DNA from 3 places in the Priestia sp. SRI_019 genome. Region 2 is predicted to be linked to each of the others. Evidence: riboswitches for the same ligand, from Rfam matches in the RefSeq annotation. Region 2 holds a riboswitch; each other region holds the start of a gene.
What was found. Region 2 has a riboswitch for S-adenosylmethionine ahead of metK (methionine adenosyltransferase). Riboswitches for the same ligand answer to the same signal wherever they lie in the genome.
Positions count from the first base shown of each region.

Region 1: it holds a riboswitch for S-adenosylmethionine, as region 2 does, so the genes downstream of both, AC2YJL_RS04725 (hypothetical protein) here and metK (methionine adenosyltransferase) in region 2, are expected to answer to the same signal.
Region 3: it holds a riboswitch for S-adenosylmethionine, as region 2 does, so the genes downstream of both, AC2YJL_RS21245 (methionine ABC transporter ATP-binding protein) here and metK (methionine adenosyltransferase) in region 2, are expected to answer to the same signal.

Region 1 is NZ_JBYCZN010000001.1:922,217-925,493, forward strand. It holds gene AC2YJL_RS04705 (glycosyltransferase family 2 protein) at 1-258, shown strand, start outside; gene AC2YJL_RS04710 (hypothetical protein) at 365-805, shown strand; gene AC2YJL_RS04715 (GNAT family N-acetyltransferase) at 886-1,332, shown strand; gene AC2YJL_RS04720 (hypothetical protein) at 1,345-1,641, opposite strand; SAM riboswitch class I at 1,763-1,864, shown strand; gene AC2YJL_RS04725 (hypothetical protein) at 1,928-2,272, shown strand; gene AC2YJL_RS04730 (DUF1540 domain-containing protein) at 2,373-2,531, shown strand; gene alaP (alanine permease AlaP) at 2,848-3,277, shown strand, end outside.
Region 2 is NZ_JBYCZN010000001.1:36,957-40,233, reverse strand. It holds gene AC2YJL_RS00210 (glycosyltransferase family 4 protein) at 1-115, shown strand, start outside; gene metK (methionine adenosyltransferase) at 148-1,350, opposite strand; SAM riboswitch class I at 1,483-1,600, opposite strand; gene pckA (phosphoenolpyruvate carboxykinase (ATP)) at 1,975-3,277, shown strand, end outside.
Region 3 is NZ_JBYCZN010000004.1:65,721-68,997, reverse strand. It holds gene gcvH (glycine cleavage system protein GcvH) at 1-179, shown strand, start outside; gene AC2YJL_RS21260 (YusG family protein) at 259-504, shown strand; gene AC2YJL_RS21255 (toprim domain-containing protein) at 686-1,036, shown strand; gene AC2YJL_RS21250 (thioredoxin family protein) at 1,051-1,350, shown strand; SAM riboswitch class I at 1,531-1,638, shown strand; gene AC2YJL_RS21245 (methionine ABC transporter ATP-binding protein) at 1,770-2,795, shown strand; gene AC2YJL_RS21240 (methionine ABC transporter permease) at 2,788-3,277, shown strand, end outside.

The sequences.
Region 1 (3,277 bases), 890 kb from region 2:
GCTTCTTTTCTCTTTAGTATTGCGTTTGGTATTTATGCGCTGATTCAAAAATATTTAGATCATACGCAAATCGGCTGGACGTCTCTTATTTTATCAATTTGGCTTGTAGGCGGCCTGCAGCTAATGGGAATGGGTCTTGTCGGAGAATACATTGGCAAGATTTTTAACGAAGTGAAACAGCGTCCTAAATATGCGATTGAAAGAGATTTATATACAAAACACTCATTAGACACACAAAAAGATTTGCTTATGCATTAATAAGAAGCTTCTCCTAAATGGAGAGGCTTTTTTGTTAAAGCGTTTATCATAATTTTTAAGTGAACAGGAAATGCTACTACTAAAATTTCTAAGGAGATTAACATCTATGAAAAGACTATTTTATACAGCCAGCACTTTTTGTTTTGTTTGGCTTGCTTTTGCAACTATTCATGTTAGTGCTCTTTCGATTGAGAAGCTTCCAATGAAGAAATCATCTGAACAATGGTCGGTTGAACTGACAAAAGCGAGCATGACGGGAGATAATCAGCTAAAGTGGAAAAATAATGTCTATCATACATATGGATTAACCGTTGAAAACATTGGAAAAGACGTAGAGCGCGTGCAGGTCCAAGCTTTTCGGCACGAAGGAAAAAACAAGACGAAATACAGCTTGTTTTCTCCTATTGAAAGGTCTAACTTAAGCAAAAGCGGTCAGCGTTTTCGCTATGCCAATTTTGCTGTTCCTGGAAAAGCAGCAGGCTTAGACATCATGATTAACTGGACGGATGAACGAGGCAATCATCAAGAACATTTTGAATTTAAATAAAAGTCTTCGCTTAGGCGAAGACTTTTTTTGCAGGAATTTATCTCTGCATGTGGAAGACGAACACGAAAGGAGAGGTCGTAATGATTGTAAAAGCTACTGAAGAAGAAATACAGGAAATTCGGACGAAATCTGCTGATGCACTGTTTGAAGGAACAACGCATCAGTTTCAACCGTCAACTGAACGCGTAAATGAATTAATTGATAATGCCCTTCAAAAAGGATGTTATTATTTAGTATCTAGACAAGAAAATAAACTCGCAGGCTGGGTTCTTGCGGGACCATCTGCCGACTTCTTTTCAAAAGAAGAAATTGGCTTTATCTACGAGTTATATGTTTTACCAGAATACCGCGGGCAAGGTCTAGCCAAGCCGTTAATGCAAAAAGCAATTGATGAATTGTCTATCAAAGGCTACCCTGAAATGAGACTCAGCGTTCATGCTGGGAATTTTGCACAGCACGTGTATCGCGAACTTGGATTTATAGATAAACAAATATCAATGAGCCTGCAGGTGGTAAAACGTCCGTAACGTTGGTGAATGTCAGCGAGTCCATAAAACATAAGATGTTATACATGCGATGAGGTTCGGTAATGAAAGTAAAAGTAAATAAGTAGCCCAAACGGCGCCTTTATCTAGTACTTCAACGGCGCCTCCACCTGTATTGTCTGAAGGGGGGGGATCTTCAAGCGCGTTCATAATCAAAGCCGCCGCTGCTAAAATAATTCCTCCAATGCTTCCGGTTGTTTTGACAATTGCAATATGGAAAGTAGATGAAAAGGCAATGCTGAGAAGCAGCAGCAAGCTTCCCAAAAAAGCAGATAACATATATCGTTTCATGTGCTCACCATCCTTTATGAAAGCATACCATATTTTACTTCTTTTTTCTTTTTATTGAAAAGCTATTGACGTAACCTATAAAACATATTAGAATAGTCAGAAATAATTTAAAAACGGAATATTCTTATCTAGAGAGGTGGAGGGACTGGCCCTTTGAAGCCTCAGCAACCACAATTATTGAATGGTGCTAATTCCAGCATAGCCTAGCTCTGACAGATAAGAAGAGGAATCTTTTTCTATGATGAAATCCTCTTCTTAGGAAGAAACATTTCGTATAGAAAAGGTGATGACATTGAACAATAGACAAACAGCGTTAAGCACTGATGATTATTTAGATCTATACTTATTAGCGAAAGAAATAAAAGACGAAACGTGGCAGCAGGAAATTTTGGCCGCGCTAAAAACGCAGCAAAACCGTTCATTTGAAGAAAAACAATCCGCCCTCGTTCAAGAGATATGGGAAGATTTTAAACAGTTAAATGAAGATATTTCTTTTACGTATCGTTTAATTCAAGAAGAACCAACTAACGAACAATTTCAGGCTAAATTAAGTCGCTTGAGAGAACGGCGGATCACGCTGAGCCGTGAGTTATATTTAGCTAAAAAACAGTATGTTGAACACACGCAATAAAAAGATCCGCTTGAGAAACAAGCGGTTTTTTTGCGTGAAAATGTTAGAATCGTTATATTTCGGGTAGTAAATAGATAAGACAAGCAAAGGAGGGATAACAGTGGCCCAAGGTGTATTATGTGAAGTGAATGAGTGCATGTATTGGAAATCCGGAAATAAATGCAGTGCAGAGTCCATTTACGTTGTGAGTCCTGAAAGTAGTCACCATGTTTCTGAAACGGAAGAACCTGGCTGTAAAACTTTTGAACCCGCGAGATAAATGCTAGTTTTTATAAAAAAGCATAAAATGAACGATGCGCTGACGGAGTTGAGTCGGCGTTTTTCTATTTTTTTAAAATACTATTACTTAGGTGCAATAATAAATACATAGTAAAAAAGCAGGGCCTATGTCTAATTGTGCGTTTAAACAAAATGATAAGATAATTTTTTTATTTTTCGACAAAAGAAAAGTGAGAGAAAGGTGATAGAATACAAATATACAGCCTAGCTGTCTTTTAGCACAAACTTATATGAAAGCGCTAACAAAAAGGCTGTGTTCATCTCGTTTTGACAGATTGGAAAAAGGGGAGACATTTATGCAGGGGAAAACTCAGGGGAAAGAATTGAAACGCGGGTTAGAAGAAAGACATGTGACGCTGATGTCCTTAGGAGCAGCCATAGGGGTAGGACTGTTTCTCGGATCTGCATCTGCTATTAAATTAGCAGGGCCAGGAATATTATTGGCGTACGGATTTAGCGGAATGATTATGTTTTTTATTATGAGAGCACTTGGAGAAATGGCGATTCAAAAGCCTGTTGCAGGTTCATTCAGCAAGTACGCACGCGACTATTTAGGGCCGCTTGCTGGTTATTTAACAGGTTGGAACTACTGGTTTTTATGGGTTGTAACATGTATGGCTGAAATTACAGCCGTTGGTATTTATATGGGGTATTGGTATCCGGATGTACCAAACTGGATTTGGGCGTTATCGGCGCTTGTCATCATGACAACGGTTAACTTCTTAG
Region 2 (3,277 bases):
CCATGCAGCGAGACAATACGCTCTTACTCAATCATGGGACGCCATTTTTCAGCATTTGCTTTCAGAATATGAAGGTGTCGTAGAAAAATCTGCTGCAGGTATTCAATGGGCATAAAAAAAATCTCCGTTTTCACGGAGATTTTTTTATTATTTAGCTAAAGCTTGAGTTTTTAATGCTTCCGCTTTGTCTGTGAACTCCCAAGGAAGCTCCACATCCGTACGACCAAAGTGGCCGTAAGCTGCTGTTTGCTTATAAATTGGGCGACGTAAATCAAGCATTTTAATGATGCCTGCTGGACGTAGGTCAAAGTTTTTGCGTACTACGTCTACTAGTACTTCTTCAGAAACTTTTCCTGTACCGAATGTATCAATTGAAATAGATACTGGTTGTGCAACACCAATTGCATATGCTAGTTGTACTTCACATTTATCAGCAAGATCAGCTGCTACAATGTTTTTCGCAACATAACGAGCTGCATAAGCTGCTGAACGGTCTACTTTTGTTGCGTCCTTACCAGAGAATGCACCGCCGCCGTGACGAGCATATCCGCCGTAAGTATCAACGATAATTTTACGACCAGTTAAACCAGCATCTCCTTGAGGACCGCCGATTACGAAGCGTCCTGTTGGGTTAATGAAATACTTTGTATTTTCATCAATTAACTCGTTTGGAACAACTGGATTAATAACATATTCTTTTAAGTTACGTTGAATTTGCTCTAACGTTACTTCTGGGTGATGCTGAGTGGAAATAACAATTGTATCGATGCGAACAGGTTTGTTGTTTTCATCATATTCAACTGTTACTTGTGTTTTACCATCCGGGCGAAGGTAAGGAAGAATTTCTTCTTTACGTACTTCTGTTAGACGGCGAGCAAGTTTATGAGCTAATGAAATTGGAAGAGGCATTAGTTCTTTTGTTTCGTTACATGCATAACCAAACATTAACCCTTGGTCTCCAGCTCCGATTGCTTCGATTTCTTCATCTGACATTTGACCTTCACGTGCTTCTAACGCTTGGTCTACACCAGCAGCGATATCAGCTGACTGCTCGTCGATAGATGTTAATACTGCACAAGTTTCAGCATCAAATCCATATTTTGCACGAGTATAGCCAATTCCTTTAATTGTTTCACGAACTGTTTTAGGAATATCCACGTAAGTAGAAGTTGTAATTTCACCACTTACTAAAACTAAACCAGTTGTTACGCTTGTTTCACAAGCAACACGAGCATTTGGATCCTTTGCTAGGATAGCATCAAGAATTGAGTCAGAAATTTGGTCACAAATTTTATCGGGATGTCCCTCTGTAACAGATTCTGACGTGAACAGACGACGTTGTGTTGACATCAGTTTTCCTCCTTATAAATACGATACATTGTGATACGGTACTCATTCCCTTATTTTCATTACACGTTAAAAAATATAAAAAAACCTTTCCTTGTATCGAGGAAAGGTATCAAATTCTACATAAGCCTTTCACTCTTATCGATCAAGGTTGTGCCCTTGCATCAGGTTAGCACCTTATCGTCTACACAAAAAAATGACGATGGTTGCTGGGTTTCATAGGGCCTGTCCCTCCACCAGCTCGGGATAAGAGAGTATCCGTTCAAGGACATATAATACATGAAAAAGCGCTTCACTGTCAACAACATTCAAATGGAAATCATCTCTTTATGTTTGAATCTGTTTTAATGTAACATACTCAAATTCTGAAATAGTACATCTTATTAAGAATTATCACTAAGTTTAGTTAATAAGACAGATCAAAATAAGGCTTTCATTTAAAACAGCTTCACTTTTTTCGCTTCTAGCACATATACATGTGTCTAAAATAGGTATAACGTACATTTTTTTATAATACACAAACATTTTTAGTTAAATAGTATAGAATAATTAAATAAATGTGTTATACTAATTATAAATTTCAAACATTAATGAATAAATAATAGCTAAAAAAGGAAGGTAGTGCACATGAGTACTGTTGATATGTCTATCGAATTAAATGGTTTGCTTCAATTAAAAACAACAAAACACCAATTATCTGTTCCACAACTTGTTGAAAAAATTCTAGCTCGACGCGAAGGAACGCTGACTTCTACAGGTGCTGTGTCAGTCGAAACCGGAAAATATACAGGTCGCTCTCCTTTAGATAAATTTATTGTAAGCGATGCTGTGTCTTCAAAAACGGTTGAATGGGGACCTGTCAATCAGCCAATTTCTGCTCAGCGATTCGATGCGCTATACAAAAAAGTCTTAACCCACTTAAAGAAGCAGGATGAACTTTTTGTTTTTAATGGATATGCTGGAGCTGATAAAAAGTATCAGTTACCAATTCAAGTAGTTAATGAATTTGCATGGCACAACCTATTCGCTCAGCAGTTATTCATTCGCCCTTCAGCCGAACAAAAAACAAATGATGATGTGAAGCCGTTTACAATTGTAGCAGCTCCAACGTTCAAAGCTGATCCTGAAACAGACGGGACGAACTCTGAAACCTTCATTATTCTTTCGTTAGAGCGACGTATTGTGCTAATTGGAGGAACTGAATACGCTGGTGAAATGAAAAAATCTATTTTCTCAGTGATGAACTTCTTGCTTCCTCAAAACAATATTCTATCCATGCACTGTTCTGCTAACGTAGGAGAAGAAGGTGACGTTGCATTATTCTTTGGTTTATCTGGAACGGGTAAAACAACGCTTTCTGCTGATGCAAACCGTCGTTTAATCGGAGATGACGAGCACGGTTGGTCAAGCTCTGGTGTATTTAATATTGAAGGAGGATGCTACGCGAAGTGCATTCAGCTTTCCGAAGAAAAAGAACCGCAAATCTTCAATGCAATTCGCTTCGGCGCCGTACTGGAAAATGTAGTGTTAAATCAAAATACGAAAGTAGCAGATTACAATGATAATAGTTTAACAGAGAATACTCGTGCCGCTTATTCAATTGACTCTATTGATAATATAGTATTGCCAAGCGTTGCTGGGCACCCTACAGCTATTGTCTTTTTAACTGCCGATGCTTTCGGGGTCTTGCCTCCAATCAGCAAGCTTACAAAAGAACAAGCGATGTACCATTTTCTGAGCGGATACACTAGTAAGTTAGCTGGAACAGAGCGCGGCGTAACATCGCCACAGGCTACTTTCTCTACATGCTTTGGTGAGCCTTTCTTGCCTCTTGCTCCAACAACTTACGCAGAAATGCTAGGAAAGAAAATCGATGAACATAATGTAAATGTCTACCTTGTAAATACTGGATGGACCGGTGGTGAATACG
Region 3 (3,277 bases), on a different contig from region 2:
ACGCACCAATTAGCGGTGAAGTTGTAGCAGTAAACGATAACTTAAGCGATAGCCCTGAACTTGTTAATGAATCTCCATACGAAGAAGCATGGATGATTACAATCAAACCGTCTGATGCTTCTCAAGTAGACAAGCTAATGACAGCAGAGCAATACGAAGAAATGACAAACGAAGGATAATATTCCTCCATAAATTGTCTTTATGAAAAGTTTTTGACTGGACACTCTATTAGTAAACAAGCTAAAGGAGTGTCTTTTTATGTTTGAAAAACAAAAAATGGACGTTACAGATCGCGTTACAGCTAAATTTCATGACGGCGGCATGAAATTATATGTTGATAAGCAGCCAATTGGTGAAGTTAGTTACGGAACAAGCGGCAATGAATACCGCTTTGAAGAAGGGTATTCGCAAGAAAATAATAAGTTCTACCAATATACAGATGTACAAAAGCAAGGTGAAACGCAAAAATATACAGACTGCGACGAAGAAGCAGGATGGTGCTAAACAGTGGCAACTGCCGCTGTTTTTCTTGTTTTATGGAAACAATATGGCCTAAGCTGCCTTTTAAAACAGTTCTTTCTTGCAAATTTCTTTTAAAAAACAGGTGAACTGTGATACATTAACGAATATTGTATAGCATAAAGAAATGATGTTACTATACAACTGACGATTATGGGTGATGAAAATGGGGCTAATTGAAATTGAAAAAGTAATTATTGTCGAAGGAAAATCAGATAAAAAACGTATCCAAGATATCATTCGAGAACCAATTGAAATTATCTGTACAAACGGTACGATTAGTTTATCAAAGCTGGATGAAATTATTGACTTTACGTTTAACAAAGAGGTATACATACTCGTTGACTCTGATGATTCAGGGAATAAGCTAAGAAAACAATTTAAACGAGAGCTTCCGGAAGCAGAGCATCTATATATTGATAAAATGTACCGAGAGGTTGCTGCCGCCCCTAGACATCACATAGCAACAGTATTACTGAGTGCCAATATCGATGTTAATGCAGAATTTTTAACATAAAAGGAATGAGCAACATGCAAGAATGGAGCGAAAAACAGCTTGACGATCAGTTAAAAGAAGGACAAAGAGCGTTTATCTTTTTCCATACACCTTTTTGCGGGACATGTCAGCTGGCAAAAAAAATGTTAACCGTAGCAGAAGCAATGCTGCCTGGTGTGACCATCGGAATGAGCAATTTAAATTATATGCCTTCAAAAGCAGAAGTATTTTCAATTGAAAGTGTACCTTGTTTGATTGAAGTGAAAAATGGCGAAATGGTAAAAAAACTCTATGCGTTTCATTCCATCGAGCACGTACTTGAAGAGCTTCGATAATCAAACGTTTGTTTAAAATGAAGAAATGGAACGAGAGCAAACCGTTGGGGCTGTTGAATTCTTGGGATATTATCCCAAGAACAAAATCTGTTGACAGCCTATCTGACACATGCTAAAATCACACTCATGAATGTTCATAAATGAATGAATATTTCCCAAAAACAAAATAATTGTTGCGAACTCTTATCAAGAGAGGTGGAGGGACTGAGCCCTGTGAAACCCGGCAACCGTCAGACTAACTGAAATGGTGCCAATTCCTGCAAAGCTATGCGCTTTGAAAGATGAGAGAAAGGATTAAATATCGAGCCTTTCTGTCATGCGCAGAGAGGCTTTTTTAATGGGGAAAATTGTTTTACGGCTTTTTCATCCTATAGGGCAACCTAACATAATTAAGTTTTTACTAAAGAAGGTGAAGAAATATGATTACATTAACAGACGTTACAAAAATTTATCAGGCTAAAAGCGGTCAAGTAACAGCTGTTGATAATGTGAATCTAACCGTTAACCAAGGTGAAATTTACGGAATTATTGGTTATAGCGGAGCGGGTAAAAGTTCTTTAATTCGCTTGCTAAACGGGTTAGAAACACCAACGACAGGAACGGTCGAAGTAGCAGGTAATGATATTGGAAAAATTAAAGGCGGAAAACTCAGAAAAGCTAGACAAGAAATTAGTATGGTATTTCAGCACTTTAATATCTTGTGGTCGCGTACGGTGCGAGAAAATATTGCCTTTCCGTTAGAAATAGCAGGGATCTCAAAAGAAAAAAGAATGAAACGAGTAGACGAGCTTATCAAGCTAGTCGGGCTTGAAGGGCGTGAAAATGCTTATCCATCACAGCTTAGCGGTGGGCAAAAGCAGCGTGTTGGTATTGCTAGAGCGCTAGCCAATAACCCAAAAGTATTGCTGTGTGATGAAGCAACATCAGCGCTTGATCCTCAAACGACAGATTCTATTTTAGATCTGTTAGTAGATATTAATGAGAAGCTAGGGTTAACCATTGTACTCATTACTCATGAAATGCACGTTATTCGTAAAATTTGTCATCGAGTAGCTGTTATGGAAAATGGGGCAGTGGTAGAAGAAGGGCAAGTGCTAGAAGTCTTCAGAAAACCTAAGCAGCCGATTACAAAGCGATTTGTTCAACAGATTTCTGAACCAGAAGAAACGTTTGAAACAATTGAACAAGTACAGGAGTTATATCCAAGCGGGCAAATTATTCAGCTGACGTTTGTTGGCGGAAAAGCAGAGCAACCGCTCATTACAACGATTTTAAAACAGTTTGATGTAACGATTAATATTTTGCAAGGAAAGATTTCTCATACACAAACAGGTTCATACGGAACGTTGTTCGTTCATTTAGACGGAGAATTAACAGAAGTTGAAAAAGTCATTGCATACATTCATGAGCAGCAGGTAGAAGTGGAGGTAATGACAAATGCTTGAGAAACTATTTCCAAACGTTATTTTAGATGATTTTATTCAAGCGACAAATGAAACACTATATATGACGGCTATTTCAGTTATAGCCACGTTTGTTCTAGGTATTTTATTGGGCTTGCTTTTATTTTTAACCTCCAAAGGACAGCTTTGGCAAAACAAACCTTTATATGCCATTGTGTCAGCAGTTGTAAATATCTTTCGTTCCATTCCATTCATTATTTTAATTGTTTTACTGATTCCATTTACCAAAGCATTGGTAGGAAGTATTTTAGGCGCTAATGCAGCGTTACCTGCTTTAATTGTTGGAGCAGCACCATTTTATGCGCGCCTTGTAGAAATTGGTCTGCGCGAAATTGATAAAGGTGTTATTGAAGCTGCTAAATCAATGGGAGCAACAACAAGCACTATTATCTTTAAAGTGCTGTTACCTGAATCGCTGCCAGCTTTAATTTCTGGTTTGACGGTAACTACGATTGCGTTAGTCG